4 regions of the Pseudoalteromonas sp. BZK2 genome follow, and region 3 is predicted to be linked to each of the others. Evidence: predicted binding sites of a transcription regulator. Region 3 holds the regulator's gene; each other region holds the start of a gene.

Region 1 (5,534 bases), on a different contig from region 3:
TAGATAATTCTGATACAGCGTGTATTACACGCTGTAGTACATTTCGAACTCAACTGGGTGAGTTGTCATGTTAAGTTTTTCAACTTCTTGGCTCTTAAGCGCGATGTATGCATCGATTAGGTCATCAGTGAATACGCCACCTTGAGTTAAGAACTCACGGTCTGCGTCTAATGATGCAAGTGCTTCTTGTAAAGAAGATGCAACTTGTGGGATCTCAGCTGCTTCTTCAGCAGGTAGATCGTATAAATCTTTGTCCATTGCATCGCCAGGGTGGATCTTGTTCTTGATACCGTCTAGGCCAGCCATAAGCATTGCAGAGAATGCTAAGTATGGGTTAGCTGTTGGATCAGGGAAACGTACTTCGATACGACGTGCTTTTGCAGACGGTACCACTGGGATACGGATTGAAGCAGAACGGTTACGTGCAGAGTATGCAAGCATTACAGGAGCTTCGAAGCCTGGTACTAAACGCTTGTATGAGTTCGTTGACGCGTTAGCGAATGCGTTGATTGCTTTAGCGTGCTTGATGATACCACCGATGTAGTAAAGTGCTTCTTCAGAAAGACCTGCGTATTTGTCACCCGCGAAGATGTTTACGCCATCTTTACCTAGAGATTGGTGACAGTGCATACCAGAACCGTTATCACCTACGATTGGTTTAGGCATGAATGTCGCTGTTTTTCCGTATAAGTGAGCCATGTTATGGATAACATATTTCATCTCTTGGATTTCGTCAGCTTTTAATACCATTGTATTGAAGCGAGTTGCGATCTCATTTTGACCTGCAGTTGCTACTTCGTGGTGGTGAGCTTCTACTACTTGACCTAGTTCTTCAAGAACTAAACAAGTTGCTGAACGCCAGTCATGTGATGAATCAACAGGTGAACACGGGAAGTAACCGCCTTTAACACCTGGACGGTGACCCATGTTGCCACCTTCGTAATCTTTATCTGAGTTCCAAGCAGCTTCTACAGAATCGATTTTGTACATAGAACCAGACATGTCTGATTTGTATTTAACGTCATCAAAAAGGAAGAATTCTGGCTCTGGACCGAATAATACAGTGTCAGCAATACCAGTAGAGCGCATGTACTCTTCAGCGCGTTTTGCAACAGAACGTGGATCACGCTCGTAACCTTGAAGTGTTGAAGGCTCAACTACGTCACAACGTACGATTAGTGTAGCTTCTTCAGAAAACGGGTCCATTTTCGCAGACTCAGGAACAGGCATAAGTACCATGTCTGATTCGTTGATACCTTTCCAGCCAGCAATTGAAGAACCGTCAAACATTTTGCCGTCTTCGAAGAAATCTTCATCAATTTGATGATGAGGAATAGAAACATGCTGTTCTTTACCTTTGGTATCAGTAAAGCGTAAATCAATGAACTTAACGTCATTTTCTTTGATAAAATCTAAAACCGATTGTGACATGTGTCCTCCAATTGTTGGGTTTTATTTTTGCTGCATTATTGCTTTTCGCTTATATAAGCTGGTTTCGTGCCATGTTTTTAACACCTTGTTTAGGCTTGTAAAAAGTGAACAGGGCTTCGTTTTGTTAACTTTCGTTGCACTAAGTTGGTGCGTAAAAAGATCATTCTGGTGCGTAAAAAGTGCGACCTTGTTTTGCACAATTATTGAGCGTGCCAATTTTTCGGTTATGAACACGATTTAGTGCCAAAATATGGTTCAAAAACTAAAATTTCGCCAGTTTTGAGCTCAGATTCACTTTAATTTTCATAAATTTGTCATTTATAAAACAGATACTTATAAAAAGCCTGAAGAAAGTTTATAAATTTATATTGGATAAACTTTCATCCATGCCATTATTAAGGGATAATATGCGCCCTTTTAAATCCTATGCTGGGACATCTGGTGAAAACGCAGGTGACTGCGTAGATCTTGCAGGATCAATGAGATTCAATTTCTCTGAGAAAAAATATGAGCATCGAAAAGTTAAGAAATATAGCGATTATCGCCCACGTTGACCACGGTAAAACAACTTTGGTTGATAAACTGCTTGAGCAATCAGGCACATTAGAAACGCGCGGCGGTAACGAAGAGCGCGTAATGGACTCAAACGACATTGAGAAAGAACGTGGTATTACCATTTTAGCTAAGAACACAGCTATCTCTTGGAACGACTACCATATCAATATCGTAGACACCCCAGGACACGCCGACTTCGGTGGTGAAGTAGAACGTGTACTTTCGATGGCTGACTCAGTATTACTACTTGTTGATGCTCAAGAAGGTCCAATGCCGCAAACGCGTTTCGTAACGCAAAAAGCATTCGCACAAGGTTTAACGCCGATTGTTGTTATCAACAAAATCGACAAACCTGGTGCACGTCCTGACTGGGTTATGGACCAAGTTTTCGATTTATTCGATAACCTAGGTGCAACTGACGAACAGTTAGACTTTAAAGTAATCTATGCATCAGCTATCAACGGCTGGGCAACAATGGATTTAGACGAGCCATCAGATAACATGGAACCAATGTTCCAGATGATCGTTGACGAAGTATCTCCACCGGATGCAGATCCTGAAGGTGCTTTCCAAATGCAAATTTCTCAGCTTGACTACAACTCATACATCGGTGTTATCGGTGTAGGTCGTATCAAGCGTGGTACTGTTCGTCCTAACCAACAGGTGACTGTTGTAAGCGCAGACGGTACTAAGCGTAACGGTAAAGTTGGCCAAGTAATGAGCTACTTAGGTCTTGAGCGTCATGAAGCAGAATCTGCAGGCGCAGGTGACATCATTGCAATCACTGGTCTTGGTGAGCTGAAAATCTCAGACACTATCTGTGATGTAAATACCGTTGAAGCATTACCACCACTAAGCGTTGATGAGCCTACAGTAACAATGACGTTCTCTGTAAACACATCACCATTTGCTGGTAAAGAAGGTAAATTCGTAACGTCACGTAACATTCTTGAGCGTTTACAAGCTGAGCTTGTTCACAACGTTGCATTACGTGTTGAAGAAACTGACAACCCAGATAGCTTCCGTGTTTCTGGTCGTGGTGAGTTACACTTAGGTATCTTAATCGAGAACATGCGTCGTGAAGGTTACGAGCTTGCGGTATCTCGTCCACAAGTAATCCTTCGTGAAGTTGATGGTCAAAAAGAAGAGCCATACGAAACACTTACAATCGACTGTCAAGAAGAGCACCAAGGTTCTATCATGGAACAAATTGGTCTTCGCAAGGGTGAACTAACAGACATGTCTCCAGATGGTAAAGGCCGTGTACGTATGGACTTTATGATCCCAAGCCGTGGCTTAATTGGTTTCCAAACTGAATTCATGACATTAACGTCTGGTTCTGGTCTTCTTTACCACACATTTGATCACTACGGTCCTCACAAAGGCGGTACTATCGGTGCCCGTAAGAATGGTGTAATGATTGCTAACGCGACTGGTAAAGCACTTACTAACGCATTATTCAACTTACAAGACCGTGGTAAGTTATTCATCGGTCACGGTGTTGAAGTTTACGAAGGTATGGTTATCGGTATCCACAGCCGTGACAACGACCTAACTGTAAACGCGCTTAAAGGTAAGCAACTTACAAACGTTCGTGCATCGGGTACAGATGAAGCACAAACGCTTGTTCCACCACTAAACTACACGCTTGAACAAGCGATTGAGTTCATCGATGATGACGAGTTAGTGGAAGTAACACCTGAGAACATCCGTATTCGTAAGCGTCACTTAACTGAAAGTGAGCGTAAGCGTGCGAGCCGTGCAGCTAAAGACTAATAACGTCTTTTAGTTTTGCAAAATAGAAGCCGCCGTATTGAAAAATACGGCGGTTTTTTGTTGTAATGATTAGCCGTCAGCCGTCAGCCGTCAGCCGTCAGCCGTCAGCCGTCAGCCGTCAGCCGTCAGCCGTCAGCCGTCAGCCGTCAGCCGTAAAAAATCGAGAAGTTAGATTTCAGAAGTCAGATATCAGTTGATCGAGAGGGTGGTTTTATTTTTTATGTAATTACACAAACAATCTTGTTGTTGAGGAATGTATTTTACTTTGTTCTAACCACTAACCACTAACCACTAACCACTAACCACTAACCACTAACCACTTTTTACTAACTCCCCCATCTGTACTATCTTTTCTAAATCCAACTTGCAGGAGAGTAAGATGTATTTAGTTAGACTGATTTATACAAGTGAAATTAGCGATGGGTTTGGGCCTAATGATATTGAGGATATTCTCGAAAAGGCGAAAAAGAAAAATGCTGAATGTAATGTAACAGGGCTACTTTGTTTTAATAGTACTCATTTTATGCAGTGTCTTGAAGGATCGCGAAAAGCAGTGAATGCAACGTATCATCGTATTTTGAATGATAAAAGACATCGCAACATTATCATGCTGAACTATTGCGAAATTGCAGAGCGGGAATTCGAAAAATGGTCGATGGGGTACATACCATATTCAAAATTAACAACGCCATTAAATATTAAATACTCAGGTACTAGCGATTTTAATCCATTAGCAATGTCAGCAGGAAGTGCTCACAAATTGATGCTTGCTTTGCGAGACTCCATGCTGGATAAAGTTATTTAATATTAGCCCGTACCTTTAAAGCGAGATTTGCTCTCCTTCGTTCATTATATAAACCGGAACTTGGCTGTTCATCTGCTTTTGCATATTTAACAACCTAAGTAATGCCGAATGACTTGAATGGTCACCCATTTGCCAGCTTGAGTTGCCGTAACCCCATGGGATCATCACTTTACAGCTTAACTCTTCCGCCGCGTTTAATGCATCTTCAGGTGTAGTATGAACATAACGATACCACTTACCATCTTCTTCATGGTAGTAGGAAGCAATTGGCATTAAGCACACATCAATCTCGCCGTATTTTTGCTTAATATCTTGAAAGTGTTTTGAGTAACCGGTATCACCAGCAAAAAACAAGGTCTTGCCATTTTGCTCAAGTAACCAACCATTCCATAAGTCTTTATTGTGGTCGTCGTAAATGAAAGGCACCATAATGCGACTGCTAAAATGATGGGCCGGCACCGAATGAATCGTTAGGTCATTAATTTGTGTACTTGCATACCACGCCATCTCTGAAATATTAAAGCCACCAGTCGGAAAATTATCTGCAAAGCCTAGTGGCACTAAATAGCGGGGAGCATTACCAATTTCTTCGATATCTGCTTTATTAAAATGGTCATAGTGAATGTGTGAGTACATTACCGCGTTTAAACCTTCGAGCTCTGACTTAGTAGGCCAAAATCCGGGCTTACGATAACTGCCACCAGCAAGTTTAAAGGCCAAGTCTACGGGTGAGTCAAACTGATCTTTAACAGGGTCAAACAACAGTTGTTCACCATTTGGTGATTGAATATAAAAGCCTGCATGACCTAACCAACGGACTATAAACCCTGTATTTGTTGCTGGAACTATTTGTTCTGCTTGATATTGGCACTGAGAATTGCTGTCATCACATATAAGTAGCTCTGATGGTTCATAGCAATTGTCTGTACAGGTTGTTGGGTATTCTTTATCACCCGGATAAAGGTTG
Region 2 (5,534 bases), on a different contig from region 3:
TATCATTGGCCGATAATAGAAAAAGTGCTTTTTTACCAGTAAGCGAAGATTTTTCAGGTAAGCTATTTTGGATTTTTTGATTTAAAGCACGTGCTTGCTCTTGCGCACCTAATTCATTACCTAAATTAGTAATTAAGCTATTTAGCTCACTGATAGAGTCTGGCTTAGGGTAGGTTTTTAACGTTACACCAGTCGAACTGATTTGTTTCAATACTTCAGGTCTGCCAGTTCCTTCAAGTGCAAAAAGTGCCGTTGGGCGTAAAGAAAGTACACCTTCCGCAGCAAGATCGCGGTAATACCCAACCTGAGGTAACTCTGTGGCCGCTTTTGGATACATACTCGATTGATCAACACCTACTAGCTCTTGCTGCTGACCTAACGCGAATATAATTTCTGTTAATGTTCCTCCGGCACTTACTATTCGTTGCTCAGCGAAGACTGAGCTTGAAAGCAGTAATAACATGACGCTTAAGTATTTCATATTTGCACTCACTTGAATGATAGTAGCCCTATTATAATTAATTAAATGCAAATGAAAATAGTTATCACAATCAATATGTGTTTGAGGGTGTAACTTCGTAGTTCAACTCTTTGTGCTAGTCTTGTTGGATGAAATTTAGATTATACTCGATCATCTATTACTTTGAGGGCGGGAGGCTTGCATGAGGCGTTTTTATGAAACAGAACGAACTTTAATGGATTATCGAGAAAGAGAAAAAAGCCGTTGGCTTAGGATGCTTTTTATTACTGTGATTAGTATTGCAATTTCTTTACTGATTACTTTCTTGATTCTTCTTGCTACAGGGACAGAAATGATGCCTATCATTTTTATTATAGCGACAATTGCTCCTGCAGTTACTGCACCAATCGTTTCATGGTCTATTAGTGGTTTGATGATTAAAGTTCAAAAATTAGAGGAAACACATCGAAAACTAGCAATGTATGATCATTTAACAGGATTGCTATCTCGTCGAGAGTTTCTAGCTCAAGGGAATGAACTATTGCAAATGTGTCAAAGTAATAATCAACCAGTTGTATTTGCTTATTTAGACTTAGATCACTTCAAAAAAATTAATGATACATACGGTCATGCTGCTGGAGATGAGGTATTGGTAAGTTTTGCAAACCTAGTCAAGAAAACTTTAAGGCAAGAGGATTTACTAGGTCGTTTAGGGGGCGAAGAGTTTGCTCTAATTTTGGTAAACACGCGAGTGGTAGAGGCAAAACAGAAGCTAGAATTGCTCCGTAAATCTGTCGCAAAGATGACAATTAATTACGCTGAGCAACCGCTAAAGATTACAGTTAGTTTAGGGGTAGCTGATTGGGACCGTCCTCATAAAGAAAACTTAATATCGTTAATGAAAAGAGCTGATAATGCACTTTATAGTGCTAAATCATCTGGGCGAAACCAGCTTGCATTTGCCAAGCTATTTTAATGGCTTGCTCCATAAAAACACTGATATATTGTTTGTTTTTGAAACATCTAAATTCTTTAAATAATTTTATTTTTTAAGTAGGGCGCATGTTACGATTTTTTTCTATAGACCAAGGTGTGATCACAGAAACAGAGCCAGCTGCTGATATGCCTCTTGCAACCGCTATTAAGAATGCCCATTGGATTGATACTATAAATCCGACTGAAGAAGAACGACAAGCGCTGGCAAGCACCCTTAATATCACCTTACCCGGCGCTGATGATGTTGAAGAAATCGAGGCCTCTTCCCGTTGCTTTATCGACCATGAAGGCTTGCATGTGCATGCGCTTTTCATGTCACCAAACGAAGGGCGCTTTAATACGGTAACCGTAGCTTGTTTGTTACAAGACAACTGTTTGCTGACAATCCGCGATGATGAACTAGCCGATTTTCGTCTATTACGACTACGTGCTCGGAAAGGGCAAGTGGCGTGTGATAATCCAAAGCAACTTTTGGTGACTTTATTTGACCAAAAAGTCGAAAACCACGCTGATATGCTTGAAGACATGCATCATCAGTTAGAAAAACTCAGTGCCTATGTACTTGAAGAGGATGACTCTGACTTAGAAGAAGCCGTTAGCCGAATTTCTCGCCTTGAAGATAATAACGGTAAGGTGCGTTTATGTTTGATGGATACGCGCCGGAATATTTCGTTTTTACTGCGCCACCTTGGAGCGCCGACAGAAGACCGCGAATCACTACGTGAAATTGTACTCGATATTGATACCCTTATGTCTCACTGTACATTTTTGTTTGATAAGGTGAATTTCTTAATGGACTCGACTCAGGGTTTTATTAACATCGAACAAAACCAAATTATCAAAACCTTCTCTATCGCCTCAGTGGTGTTTTTACCTCCAACCGTTGTCGCCAGTATTTATGGGATGAATTTTAACAGTATGCCTGAACTGCAATGGGCATGGGGTTACCCGTTTGCAATTGGCATTATGTTGCTGTCTGGCTTTGCACCTTACTTGTTCTTTAAACATAAAGGTTGGTTGTAACAAAGCATAAAAAAGCCCAGCAAATGCTGGGCAAGGGGTCTTCGGATAGACCTAGGGGGTTTAACCTTTCAATTCGCCGGTAGACGATTCGATATGTGCACGAACAAACCATTGGAATTGTTCTAAATCAGCCAGTTGGCCGGTGATCATATCTTCAGAAACTGGGTCTAGCTCACCAAGCTTATCGATAGCTGCACGGTGGTCTTTATTAACACCGTTATACACTTTATCAAGCGCTGTTAGGTGGTCAGTAACTAAGCCTTTACCAATTGAATAATCTTGCCAAGTACGGCGTTCTACAATTGATTGAGGTGTGCCAACAGGTACGCCGCCCATGGTTGCAATACGCTCTGCAATCGTGTCAGTCATCTCTTGCACTGCGCTTACTTGTGGGTCTAACATTTCGTGTACACCAATAAAATTAGGACCAACAACATTCCAATGAATGTGTTTTAAAGTGAGGTGTAAATCGATTAAAGCGACCATGCGTTGGTCTAGAATAGCAATCGTGTCCGCTGCAGCTTGGTCTTTAACCCCCGGTGCTGTAAATTCTGCGATTTTTGATGATGAATTACTCATTACTCCTCCGAGATTATCTGTAAATTTCCTTTCGCTTTTAATCTAAAAAGCATGTGTAATTACACAGAAGCAAGCGTTGTGCCTAATAATTTTTAAATTATAAGGTTCTGAATTTAATAGATTAATTTTATTTAAGTCTTGAGAGAGGGTGATACTAGCTAAGAAGAAGTATGAAAACTCTGCACACCTTCTGTAAAAAATTCAGTGTGCAGATACAAAGTTACGACTTAAGAAAGTAAAGCCGCCGCTAAACGAACAAAATCAGATGAGGTTAGAATGCCCACTAGGTTGTTATCTTTATCAACCACAGGCATGCAGCCATGACGGTTTTCAACAAAAAACTTAGCAACTTCGTGTAGCGGTTGCTCTGGCGAGATACTGGTAAAATCGGTAGCCATAATATCAACCACTTTAGTTTGCTTTTCCTTGCGTTCGAGGGCGCTGGCACTGTAATTAGCCATGATATTCATTACCTGAGCAATCATGATTTTTTGCGTTAACATGCCCACCAAACCACCATGCTCATTGATCACAGGGATATGACGAACATTTTTCTCTTTCATTAGATTATGAGCATCATGCAGGGTATTTTGCGCGCTAATAGCAAATGGGTCTGGCGTCATTAAATCACTAACTAGGTGTGTCATGGCTACATCCTTACAATTAATCAAGTTGTGGTAAGTTTAGCGCTTATCTAGTTAATTTCACTTAAGTGAGATCAAAGTATTAGTGATTAACGGTGTAATTACTTATGCAGTTCAGCAGTAGGTAAAAAGATGTAATGAGGATAATTTTTACCTTTAAATATTAATTTTATGGATTATTAGCTTGTTCAATTAGCGTATAAGCATCATGCGCTTTTTCACTTGGTTTTATGCCTTTTCCTAAAATGATTGTTAATTGTATGATGATTGTGCGCTCTAATAACGTTGACTCATGCAGTGCTGGCGAAGTTTGACTTGTGCAGGTTAATAAACCGCAGTGTGCTCTTTGCTCAAAACGTGGTTTGTTAGTGGGCTTGGAACGCTCAACATCAACTGCCTGCTCGGCAACGAGAAACCAGTCATAACCGGTGTCTATCGTAATGTTGGCGGCTTGCAGCATACTTTGCTCAAGCGCTGAGCGCTTTGAACCGTGACGAGTCTCGTATCGAAGGATATATTGATTATCTGCAAGCTGCTTAGTTGTTAGGCCAGGAATGTTTTTATCATTCGAATGTTGGCTGCTGGTGCAACCAATTAATACAATGGCAATATAAGCTAATAATACGTGTTTCATGATTGTCTCGCTTATTGCCAATGGTTATTTAGTGCTTGTTGTTCGGCGTTACGATCTAACGGTTGGCCTTGAATGTGCTCGTCGATGTAACTATCAAGCGCAGGTGTTTTATTTGCTAAGCGATAGCTTTGGCTTGACATTGCGCGTTGCTCGCTCGATGCATGAAGCTGCCAAATTCCTTGTTGTTTACAAGCAATATGTGTTTGCTGGGTAGTTTTAGAATACAGCGTGTATTGGCGGCAAAAATCGCCATTAGTATTAACAAAGCTAAGCTGTGCAGTTAGGCTTCTGTTTGTATCTAATAGTGTGTTGTCACCACTCAGTTGTTGATCTAATGCGTTGGCAATGGGTTGTTCCAAACCTTGTTGTTGAACAAAGCTAGCAATAGCGACTGTAAAAAGCACCGCAATACTTGCTGCAACGGCCATTTGTTTGCGACCAGCTAGTTTAATTTGCTGCCATTTAGATAGCGAAACGACATTCTCTTTATTATGTTGCTCGATTGTTTGTGCAAGTTCATCAGACAAGGGCATTGCATCAATCTGTGCTGCGTGTTGTTTAACGAGCATGTCAACTTCAGATAGTTCAGCTAGGCGTAAAGCGAGTTGCTCATCTTCAGCAATTGCATTACGTATTGCGTCCATTTCGTTTGCTGGTAATTCATTGTCTAAAAAAGCACTGAGTGTTTGGTCATCAATCTTCATGCGTTTTCCTTAGTGAAATCAGGCTTAATTAATTGATAAAGTGCAGCTCTGGCTCGTGACAATTTACTCATCACGGTGCCAACAGGTATTTCGAGGGTGTGCGCAACATCTTTGTAAGCCATACCTTGCACTGCCACGAGGGATACAATAGCGCGTTGTTCATCTGGCAAGGTTGTTAAAGCGTTATTTACCCGCTGCAAAGTCTCTTGGGTTGCGAAACTCTCTTGTTCATCGTCACAGATGGGTTCTTGAAGTTCTGTATTTTGAACTGCCTTTAAGCGCACTTTTTGCGAGCGGTATTCGTCGATCCAAACATTGCGACAGATCTTGAAAGCCCATTTTAGTGGTTCAATATCATCGGGCATGCCTTTTTGTAAAAGTTTCTCGATGGTCATTTGTACAATATCATCGGCATCTGCTTGATTGCCGGTAAGCGAAAATGCAAAACGTCGCAGCGCTGGTAATAAACTGGTTACTGTATTTGTCATAGTTTC
Region 3 (5,534 bases):
ACAGTTGCGCTACATCACTTTCATCCATAGAGATTAGGATTGACTCACAGTCTTCATCCATTAAATCACGAACAATTTTATCTGAAGGACTGGTCAGCAATGTAGTTAATGAAAGCGCGCCTAAAAAGCAGTTATGCTTATCAACTACATATAAGTCATCGGTACCCTCTGGTAGCTCACCTCGTAAGCGTAAATAGCGCAGTACAACATCGAGAGTAACGTCAGGACGAATGGTTACCGTATCGCTGTTCATCAGGGCACCGGCTGAGCGCTCTTGATAAGAAAGCGCTTGAGTTGCCCTTTCTCTATCTTGCGAGTCCATCGCGCTAACAACGTCTTGATATACGGTATCAGGAAGACTACGTAAAACCTCACCTAAGTCATCGTCGTCCATATCTTCTGTAGCAGCAGCAATGTGCTCAGGCTCCATCTGGGCAATAATGCCAAGACGTACATCTTCAGAGAGTTCTTCTAGAACATCACCACGGACATCTGGGTCAACCAGCTGCCAAAGCATACGACGAATTTTATGGGGAGAAGACTCAAGTAAAAGGGCTGTATCACAAGGTGCCGTTTTGGCTAACATGCCGCGCACTTGAACAAATTGACCACTATTGAGTGACTTGGTCACTTGTTTGAGTTGTTGTAGTGGGTAATCTTGTTCAAAGGCTTCTGGCATTGGCGTCCTTACAACTGAAAAAAGTTTAAATAGGCTATGCAAATACAGCATAGTTGCTTTGTAGTGTATTTGCAGAGATATCGTCGCACTGCGATAAATTTATTAAGAGTTTTGTAATTTAGAAAAGCGAGCGATATAAAAGTAGGATATTTAAAGGGAATTTTAAATATCCGAAGTAAGTTTACCGTAAACCTTGAAGTCTTAGCAAATGCTATTCTTGCTCGTGAAAGCGTTGCGCAATTAATTCGCCGATTGCCGTTAATGCAGCGTCAGCGTCAGGACCTTCGCATACAACACGAACCTCTTTTCCTTGACTACTTTCAAGGAGCATTAACGCTAACACGCTGTCGCCTTCAGCTTCTTTCTCATCTTGAAAAAGTGTAATTTTGGCATCAAATTGCAGTGCTAGTTGCGCTAAAACAGTCGCAGCGCGAGCATGTAAGCCAAGTTTGTTTTGAATTAAAAAGGTATCTTCAGCGTGCATTGTTGGTGCCTAGTTAGATATCTTGTTCGCGGTGGCGAATTTTTACATTAGCATGAGTTTTAGAAAAGCTTTCACCAATTGTTTGCGCTAAGTAAACAGAACGGTGTTGGCCTCCTGTACAACCAATTGCAATGGTTAGGTAACTGCGGTTGTTGCGCTCTAGATGTGGCAACCAAGTCTGTACAAAGGTTTGAATCTGCCAAGTGAATTTTTGCACTATGCTGTGGCTAGCTAAATAATCCCTGACAGGCTGATCGAGGCCGGTTAGTGGCTTTAAATCAGGCTCCCAGTGTGGGTTCGGTAAAAAGCGTGCATCAAAAACGTAGTCAGCTTCTTTTGGAATGCCATGCTTAAAACCAAACGACATAAACGTAATAATCAGTTTTTTATCTTTCTTACCTAAAATCTTTTCACGAATTGATTCTGCTAACTGATGAACACTCAAATCAGTGGTATCAATCATAAAGTCAGCGCGGGTGATCAGCACATCAAGCAAGATTTTTTCTTGTTTAATGGCAAGATCAAGCGGTAAAGAATCAATCGATAATGGATGCAAACGGCGAGTTTCAGAAAAACGCTTAATTAGGGTTTGATCATCACTATCTAGGTAGAATAGTGTTGGGTTTGCAAAACCTGGCAGGTACTCAAGAATATCATTAAACTCTTGCTGCTCTTTCGGTAAGTTACGTACGTCGATACTGACGGCAATTTTGTCATAATTATCAGAAACACTTCGCACGAGCGAGGGCAATAGGTTGACAGGAATATTATCAACACAGTAGTAGCCTAAGTCTTCAAGAACTCGTAAAGCGACCGATTTCCCCGAGCCTGAGCGACCGCTGATAATTATTAATTCCATTTATGCCTCTGATGCAATTACTTGAAATAGTTGCTGATCGCTTGTAGCACTTCGCAACTGTTTACAAAAATCTTTATCTTTAAGTCTATCAGCAATTGTTGACAAGGTCTTCAAGTGCAACTGGCAATCGCCATCTGGTACGATGAGTGCCACAAAAATATCAACGGGACGATTGTCTATCGCATCAAAATTGATGGGAGATTCACTGACAATAATAAATGCATGAGGTTCATCAGCACCACTCATTCGACCGTGGGGAATAGCTATTCCTCGGCCGATACCTGTACTACCTAACTTTTCCCTGTTCAGAAAAGCATCTAGGATATCTTGTTGAGATAAATGAGGAAACTGCTGGTGAGCTAACTCGCTAATATACTCAAGAATTCTTTTTTTGCTATTAAAAAGGACCGCAGCTTTGCTGCAGTCCTGATTAGTAAGTGAACTAAGTTTCATAATTTAATGTCGAGCTAATTTCTCTTTATGCTTAATGACTTGGCGATCAAGTTTATCGATCAATGAGTCAATTGCTGCGTACATATCTTGATGTTCTGTAGAAGCGAACAACTCGCCTCCGTTTACATGTAAAGTTGCTTCTGCTTTTTGGCTTAATTTTTCTACATCTAAAATGACATGAACATTATTAATATGATCAAAATGCCTTTCTAGTTTTGCGAACTTAGTGTTTACATAGTCTCTTAATGAATCAGTGACTTCTACGTGACGACCAGTTAAATTTAGTTGCATAAGCATTTTCCTTCTATGTAAAACGTCTAAATCAGACTTTTACGCTGATTAGACGGAGGTATTGCTAGAGACTCACGATATTTTGCAATTGTACGTCTAGCTACTTTAATTCCTTGCTCAGCCAATATATCTGCAATTTTGCTATCACTCAATGGTTTAACCGAGTTTTCTGCAGCAACTAACTTCTTGATTAAAGCGCGAATTGCTGTAGAAGAACACTCACCACCATTTTCGGTGCTGACATGGCTTGAGAAGAAATATTTCAACTCAAAAATTCCCCTTGGGGTATGCATATATTTTTGTGTTGTAACCCGAGAAATCGTCGATTCATGCATTTCGACCATTTCAGCGACATCGTTTAGCACCATTGGCTTCATTGCTTCTGGGCCATGTTCAAAGAAAGCTTGCTGTTGTTGCACGATACAGTTGGTCACTTTTAGTAAAGTATCGTTACGGCTTTCTAAGCTCTTAATAAACCACTTTGCTTCTTGTAAGTGAGAACGAATAAATTGGCTGTCGCTACTTGATTTAACAGAGCGAGACATCGCTGCATATTGGCTATTCACTCTAATTTTTGGCATACAATCTGGGTTTAACTCGACTACCCAGCGGCCTTTCACTTTTTTCACTGATACATCGGGTATGACGTACTCAGATTCTTCGCGTACTATGCTATCCGCAGGCTTAGGATTTAAGCTGTGAATGAGCGTCATCACTTCTTTAAGCTCGTTTTCTTTAAGCTTAGTCTTTTTCATTAAAGTGCGATAGTCGCGACTTGCTAATAATTCGATATGCTCAGATAAAACCATTTTAGTTTCAGCTAAATATGGCGTATTGGCATCGAATTGACGAAGTTGTATACACAGGCACTCTTGTAAACTTCGCGCGCCGATACCAACTGGATCGAATAACTGTATTCTTTTTAAGACAGCTTCAACTTCATCAAGTTCGATTTCTTCTTCATCATTATTTTGATTAAAGCTTTCGACAATATCTTCGCAGCTAACCGTTAAAATACCTGAGTCATCGATAGCTTCAACGATGGCAACGGCAATCGCTTCATCGGTAGGACTAAATGGTGTGAGCTGTAGTTGCCACATTAAATATTCTTGCAGTGTTTCTGTTGAAGCACCTTGGTAAATAGACTCGTCTTCAGGCATTGGCCCAGACGATGTTGATGGGGCGGCACTCATGTACTCATCCCACGTAACATCCATAGCTAAGTCATCGCTAACCGTATCCTTACTCAGAGCATCACTGCTTTCTTGCTCGAATTCGCTAGGTGCTTCGTCGGCAGACGCGCTGACTTGTACATCGTCAGACTCCGCTTTTTGCTCATTCTTACCGATGCTTTCTTCGTTGTAATCCGCTTCTTCCACTTCAAGCAGAGGATTACTATCAAGCGCTTCTTGAATTTCTTGCTGGAGATCCAATGTACTGAGCTGCAACAAGCGAATGGCTTGTTGCAGTTGTGGAGTCATTGTAAGTTGCTGGCCCATGCGCAGCTGTAATGATTGCCTCATGTATCCCTAACAATCCTTTTTAAGTTATCGGTAACGGTGAAGACACTGTTATCGATTTATTGTCATTGTATAAGTCTAGCAGATGCTCTAGTCGGTGGCGTAATGGTTACAGCCTGAATTGCTCGCCTAGATAAACATCACGTACAGTTTGGTCAGCTAATACGTGCTCAGGTGTCCCTGATGCAATTAGCTCCCCATGAGAAACAATGTAGGCTTTTTCACAAACATCAAGGGTTTCTCGAACATTATGGTCAGTAATAAGTACACCAATACCACGATTTTTTAGGTGCTCAATAATTTTCTTTATATCTAACACCGAAATAGGATCAACACCAGCAAAAGGCTCATCTAAAAGGATAAATTTAGGATTAGCGGCTAATGCACGTGCAATTTCAACGCGGCGTCGTTCACCACCTGACAGTGCCATACCTTGGCTATCGCGAATATGTTGAATGCTAAATTCATCTAATAAGTTGTTAAGCGTCTCTTCGCGCGTTGTTTTGTTAAGATCTTTGCGGGTCTCTAATATGGCCATCAAGTTTTGGTAAACTGTTAATTTTCGAAAAATAGACGACTCTTGTGGTAGATAACCAATACCTAAGCGCGCACGGCTGTGCATTGGCAAAAGCGTGATATCGTTATCATCGATGCTTATTTTTCCTTTGTCGCTTGGTACGAGGCCTACAATCATATAGAAGGTCGTTGTTTTACCTGCACCATTTGGCCCTAACAAGCCAACAATACTGCCCGCTTCAACTTCAAGACCGACATTTTTAACCACTTGGCGGCCTTTGTAGCTTTTAGCTAAAAGCTCTGCTTTTAATGTGCTCATGGTTGGCCTTTATCGTCTTTTTTATTTTCTACAGGCACTAAAATAGTGTGTACACGATCTGTTGAGTTTTCGTCTTTTTCTGCGCTGATCAGCTGTTGAGCCATATCATAGGTAATGCTTTTTGCCGTTACTTTTTGACCCGCTTGAGTGACTTCAGCTTCGCCATTGAGTGTTAAGAAGCGTTTCGCAACATCATAACGAACTTCTTCGGCGCTGGCGCTCATCACGGTACCATCAGCTTGCTTTTCTTCGAAGTAAGCTGGTTTGCCTGTAGCGATAATTAATTCGACTGTACCTTCGGTGTCACCGCCATGTGCCTCAAGTCGCTCTGCTGTAATGCGACGATCACCATGCACGATCTCTACGTTACCTTCGAATATGCCAACGCCATCTTTTAGTTTACCGATTTGGCG
Region 4 (5,534 bases), on a different contig from region 3:
GATATCACACGTACTTATGACTTTAAAAAGTCAGGTGAATTTAGCGATTTAATTAAAGTAATGACTGAGCATCAAATCGCTTTAGGTAAAGCATTAAAGCCAGGTCTGTTATACGGTGAATTGCATTTAGATTGTCACCAGCGTGTAGCGCAAGTACTAAGCGACTTTAATATTGTGAAATTACCAGCCGCTGAAATTGTGGAACGTGGTATTACGTCGACGTTCTTCCCGCATGGTCTTGGTCACCACCTTGGTTTACAAGTTCACGATATGGGTGGTTTTATGGCTGATGATACAGGTGCGCACCAAGCACCACCGGAAGGTCATCCTTTCCTACGTTGCACTCGCTTAATCGAAAAGAACCAAGTATTTACTATTGAACCTGGTTTATACTTTATCGACTCGTTATTAGGTGACCTTGCGCAAACTGACAACAAACAGTTTATTAACTGGGAAAAAGTTGAAGCGCTTAAGCCATTTGGCGGTATCCGTATTGAAGATAATATTATCGTTCATGAAGATAGCCTAGAAAACATGACGCGTGATCTACACTTAGATTAACGATAAAGGTTAGTGAATATCGGGGCCAATAGGCCCCATTTTTTTAGATAAGCAATTATGTCTGAATACCAATATCCGGCTGAGCCGGTTTTTTACCAAGAAGAAATCAAAAAAAGCACCTTTATTGTGCATATTGCCCACACTCCTGATCTTGCGGCAGCAAAAGCCTTTATTAAAGAAATTCAAGATAAATACAGCGATGCTCGTCATAATTGCTGGGCACATGTTGCGGGTAACCCCGGTGGCAGTCATGTGTATGGCTTTTCTGATGATGGTGAACCCAATGGCACAGCAGGTAAACCCATGCTCAATGTATTAACTGGCTCTGGTATTGGTGAAATTACAGCGGTGGTAACCCGTTATTTCGGGGGCATCAAGCTTGGTACAGGTGGGCTTGTGCGTGCTTACGGCGGTAGTTTAAATAACGCCATGCGTGAGCTTAAAACCATTACCAAGGTACCGAGTGTTGAGCTGATAGGTCAAAGTGATTACAGCGTACAAGGTGCAATCGAGCAGTTATTAAAAAATCAGTATCAGGTGCTTAATATCGAAAAACAATTTGCAGAGAACATCACTTGGCAAATTGAAATCGATAGCCGTCAGGCAGAGCAAGCGATTGATGATATCCATGAATTGACTCATGGCGAAGTTAGCCTAAAAGTCAGAAAAGTTTGAAATGTAAAAATAATACATTCCGTTTACTTACAATTAAGGCTGTAAGACAATAAACTGTATTAGCTAAACATTTAATAAGAAAGCGATACGCCTAGATGCAATTTCGTACCATAATAAAAATTCTCGGCCAGCTGGTGGCGTTATTTAGTATCACTATGGTGCCACCGGCACTGGTGTCTTTGATCTACAAAGACGGTGGTGGTGTGCCATTCGTTCTCGCTTTTATCTTTAGTGTTGTAATTGGTTTAGCGGCTTATTATCCAAACCGTCATGAACATGGTGATCTTAAAGCCCGTGAAGGCTTCTTGATTGTGGTCTTGTTTTGGTTAGTACTAGGTACCTTCGCTGCGGTGCCTTTAGTGTTCTTACAAGAACCTAATCTTTCCTTAGCTGACTCGGTATTTGAGGCCTTTTCTGGGCTGACAACGACAGGGGCTACCGTACTTACGGGCATAGAATACCTACCTAAATCAGTGCTCTTTTATCGCCAGCAACTGCAATGGCTAGGTGGTATGGGGATCATCGTACTCGCGGTCGCGGTACTGCCTATGCTAGGCGTTGGTGGCATGCAGCTATACCGTGCAGAAACCCCCGGTCCGGTTAAAGATTCAAAAATGACGCCGCGTATTGCCGATACTGCAAAGCACCTTTGGTATATCTATGTATCGCTGACGATTGCCTGTACGCTTGCATACTGGGCTGCAGGGATGGATTGGTTTGATGCAATATGTCATGCATTCTCTACGATTGCGATTGGCGGCTTCTCTACCTACGACGCATCAATGGGGCAGTTTGATAGCCCATTAATTAACTTTATCTGTGTCGTGTTTTTGCTGATCGCAGCCATTAACTTCTCGCTGCACTATGCAGCTGTATCGTCACGCAATATTCGTGTTTATTTACGCGACCCTGAATTCAAAGTGTTTTTATTGATTCAATTAGCCTTAGTTATTGTCTGCTTTACTGTGCTGTCATCAAATAATATTTATGCCGATGGTGATGAGACTCTCGACCAAGCCATGTTCCAAGCGGTTTCAATGAGTACAACCGCGGGCTTTGCGACTGATAACTTCTCAGCATGGCCGCTGTTCTTACCTATTTTACTTATCTTTTCAAGTTTTATTGGCGGCTGTGCCGGATCTACCGGTGGTGGTATGAAGGTCGTGCGGGTGTTCTTACTTTACCTACAAGGTATTCGTGAACTTAATCGTCTAGTGCACCCGAGGGCTATTTATTCAATTAAATTAGGCCGAAAAGCACTCCCAGATAAAGTTGTAGAAGCCGTTTGGGGCTTTTTCTCAGCCTATGCGTTAGTGTTCGTCATTATTATGTTGGCGCTGATGGGCACCGGTATGGATAACATCAGTGCATTCTCAGCAACCGCTGCTTGCTTAAATAACTTAGGCCCTGGTTTAGGTGAAGTCGCCGCTCATTACGGCGCGATTTCTGATACGGCAAAATGGCTACTTACTATTGCGATGGTATTTGGTCGTTTAGAAATATTTACTTTATTAGTGTTATTTACCCCAACGTTTTGGCGAGGGTAAACGGCGGATAACTCTCTAGGAATGGAGATCAAAAAGTGCCAAAAACCCAAAAACAATTAAATTTAGAAAAGTTAACCTGTATTCCTGCTGGTAGCTTAGTTGATGTGGAAATTATCACACCAACAAATAGTAAGCGTGTGAAAACAGAGTTTATTGGCTTGATGAATGAGCAATACATCATCTTAAATTACCCTTCCTCAAAGCGATTGGCGAACGGCAGTGATTTCATCAAAGACGGTGTGATGGTGATTATACGGGCTGTGCTCGAAGCGGGTGGTGGGCAAGTGATTGCTTTTCGTCAGCAAATAAACGCCTTATCATCGCACCCTTATCGCTTAATTTTTCTCGACTTTCCTCAGCAAGTGCAGCTTTATAGCTTGCGTAGTGAAGCGCGTATTCCTACTTTATTCCCTGCAAACTTAGTGATTTCGGAGCAAAAATTGGCAGGGCTTATTAAAGATATTTCTGTGACAGGTGTGCAGTTTGATATTAATAGCAAGGAGGACTTAAGCGCTTTTAAAGGACAAAGCTGCCAAATCACCCTAAGTAAACGTGAGTTTAGTGGCAAGGTATGCAGCGTACGCAAGCGAGCGGGTGGCTTTATGTTTGGTGTGCAACTTGATACCAGTGAAGATGAAATGAAAAAATTCATGGAAGAGCACTTAATTGACCTTTCAGTGTTGGATAGTTAATGCCAATTCGCCATTTTGCAACAAAATGGCTATTTTCCTCAATTTAACCCTACAGATATTAAAATTATTTTATAAATAAATTTAAATAACCAATTAAATCAATGTGTTACTAATTAAATTAATTTCGATTTTTTTCTTTAAGTTTTGTTGTTCAGATAGAGTTTATTTTCCAATCCCTAACTTTTCTGTTTTCTAATCCGAATTAATCGCTATTGTCTCCATTTTAATCTTTGTAACTTATTGATTTTAAAGGTGACAAAAAACCAACCACCGAGCTTGTTGCAAAACAGCAACAAATAAATCGCGTTATTTCCCCCTAATTCTCGGTATTTTAATTTAATACACTGATTTTATTGTTCTTTTTAACTTTGGCATCGAAGTTGAAATAGTCTTAGCGAACACAGAGAAAAACTGATTCAGGAACATATCCTTTATCACAGTTGAGACAACATTGAAGGAATAGTGATTATGAAAACGTTACACAAAACTTTAGCACTTGTAGCTCTTGCAACTTCATCTGCAGCATTTGCCGCTGACTTTGACACATTAGATGTTAATGGTGATGGCGCAATCAGCAAAAGCGAAGCATCTGTAAGCAAAGCATTAATGAGCCAATTTAAAGAGCTTGATACAGACGGCAACGGTGAGCTGTCAAAACAAGAGTACTCAAAAGCTTAATTTCATTGTAAGGACGCACTGAAAAGGATTTCTAACTCAAGACAACACATTTTGAAGGAATGACATTATGAACACAGTAAATAAAACACTAGCACTTATGGCACTTGTATCTTCATCTGCAGCATTTGCGATGAGTGACTTCGATACCTTAGATGTTGATGGCAATGGTGTTATCAGCCAAAGCGAAGCATCGGTAGATGCAGAGCTTATGAGCAAATTCAGTGAACTAGACACTGACGGTAACGGTGAGTTATCGAAACAAGAATTTTCAAAAGCTTAATGTGATTAAGCAAAACCAGTTTATTTAGCTGATTAGTTCTGAGCTGCCAAAGACAGCCTAAATGGATAAGGGAATCCATGACAAAGGACAACACTGGAAGTGTGATCAGCTAACACTCTTAATATTGAAGGAATATGATTATGAAAACAGTAAACAAAACATTAGCTTTAATCGCACTTGCATCATCATCAGCAGCTTTTGCAGCATCTGACTTTGACACTCTAGACGTTGACGGTAATGGCGTGGTTAGCAAAAGTGAAGCAGCCGTTGACGCAAAAATTATGTCGCAGTTTAAAACACTAGATGTGAATGGCGACGGCGTTCTTACTGAAGCTGAGTTCTCTGAAGCCGAATAACTGAATTAGTACGTAGTTATACCAGTTTCCACTAAGCAAGGATCTCAGAAACGGATTTCACTCTTTTAAAATTTAAGGTAGTTATTATGAAACAGTTAAGCACAACAATCGCAATTTTAGCACTAGCAACATCATCAGCAGCCTTTGCACAAGGCGTAAGCTTTGCAACGTTCGATACCGACGGTGATGGTGTGATCAGCAAAGAAGAAGCGTCTGCAAATATGCAGCTTGAAAAGTTATTTCCAGAGTTAGATAGCGATGGTAATGGCGAACTTTCAAAAGAAGAGTTTGCTCAAATTCAGTAGAATCTTTTAGAAAAGTTAGGTACTTTCACTTCAAGAGTCGTAAAGCAGCTGTCATGGCTGCTTTTTTCGTTTATAAGCGTTCGTTTACAAGAAGATAGCACTTACTTGGAATAGCTTTTCAACAACTGTAATGTGCTTTTTATCAATCAAGAACATGATAACGTGGTCGCCAGACTGAATAACGGTATCGTCATGGGCAATCAGCACATCATCGTTACGTACAATTGCACCAATGGTAGTTCCAGCTGGTAGCTTAATCTCAGCAATTGCTCGGCCAACAACTTTAGATGTATGCTCATCACCATGAGCGACAGCTTCAATAGCTTCTGCTGCGCCTTTACGTAACGAATAAACATTAACAATGTCACCACGGCGAACGTGTGTTAGTAGTGCTGAAATAGTGGCTTGCTGAGGCGAAATAGCAATATCAATCTCACCAC

What was found. The regulator sigma-54, encoded in region 3, starts transcription at its own class of promoters, with help from an activator protein. The targets are predictions, from matches to a motif close to GTTGGCACGNNNNTNGNNT.
Region 1: the regulator sigma-54 is predicted to act here: its motif matches at 1,487-1,505, upstream of glnA (glutamate--ammonia ligase).
Region 2: the regulator sigma-54 is predicted to act here: its motif matches at 3,126-3,144, upstream of dps (DNA starvation/stationary phase protection protein Dps).
Region 4: the regulator sigma-54 is predicted to act here: its motif matches at 3,843-3,861, upstream of BIZ38_RS16080 (EF-hand domain-containing protein).

The regions. Positions count from the first base shown of each region.
Region 1 is NZ_JACSOG010000003.1:129,012-134,545, reverse strand. It holds gene glnA (glutamate--ammonia ligase) at 25-1,431, opposite strand; gene typA (translational GTPase TypA) at 1,939-3,762, shown strand; gene BIZ38_RS02970 (BLUF domain-containing protein) at 4,142-4,567, shown strand; gene BIZ38_RS02965 (MBL fold metallo-hydrolase) at 4,583-5,534, opposite strand, start outside.
Region 2 is NZ_JACSOG010000009.1:88,546-94,079, reverse strand. It holds gene BIZ38_RS07230 (hemin ABC transporter substrate-binding protein) at 1-481, opposite strand, end outside; gene BIZ38_RS07225 (GGDEF domain-containing protein) at 663-1,436, shown strand; gene corA (magnesium/cobalt transporter CorA) at 1,523-2,479, shown strand; gene dps (DNA starvation/stationary phase protection protein Dps) at 2,540-3,058, opposite strand; gene BIZ38_RS07210 (HPP family protein) at 3,286-3,705, opposite strand; gene BIZ38_RS07205 (CC0125/CC1285 family lipoprotein) at 3,872-4,336, opposite strand; gene BIZ38_RS07200 (hypothetical protein) at 4,348-5,040, opposite strand; gene BIZ38_RS07195 (RNA polymerase sigma factor) at 5,037-5,528, opposite strand.
Region 3 is NZ_JACSOG010000041.1:14,799-20,332, forward strand. It holds gene mgtE (magnesium transporter) at 1-679, opposite strand, end outside; gene BIZ38_RS18805 (HPr family phosphocarrier protein) at 891-1,163, opposite strand; gene rapZ (RNase adapter RapZ) at 1,177-2,022, opposite strand; gene ptsN (PTS IIA-like nitrogen regulatory protein PtsN) at 2,023-2,475, opposite strand; gene hpf (ribosome hibernation promoting factor) at 2,479-2,766, opposite strand; gene BIZ38_RS18825 (RNA polymerase factor sigma-54) at 2,793-4,289, opposite strand; gene lptB (LPS export ABC transporter ATP-binding protein) at 4,396-5,121, opposite strand; gene lptA (lipopolysaccharide transport periplasmic protein LptA) at 5,118-5,534, opposite strand, start outside.
Region 4 is NZ_JACSOG010000028.1:42,214-47,747, forward strand. It holds gene pepQ (Xaa-Pro dipeptidase) at 1-561, shown strand, start outside; gene BIZ38_RS16065 (YigZ family protein) at 619-1,236, shown strand; gene BIZ38_RS16070 (TrkH family potassium uptake protein) at 1,332-2,783, shown strand; gene BIZ38_RS16075 (flagellar brake domain-containing protein) at 2,819-3,475, shown strand; gene BIZ38_RS16080 (EF-hand domain-containing protein) at 3,944-4,153, shown strand; gene BIZ38_RS16085 (calmodulin) at 4,221-4,433, shown strand; gene BIZ38_RS16090 (calmodulin) at 4,574-4,789, shown strand; gene BIZ38_RS16095 (EF-hand domain-containing protein) at 4,876-5,094, shown strand; gene trkA (Trk system potassium transporter TrkA) at 5,179-5,534, opposite strand, start outside.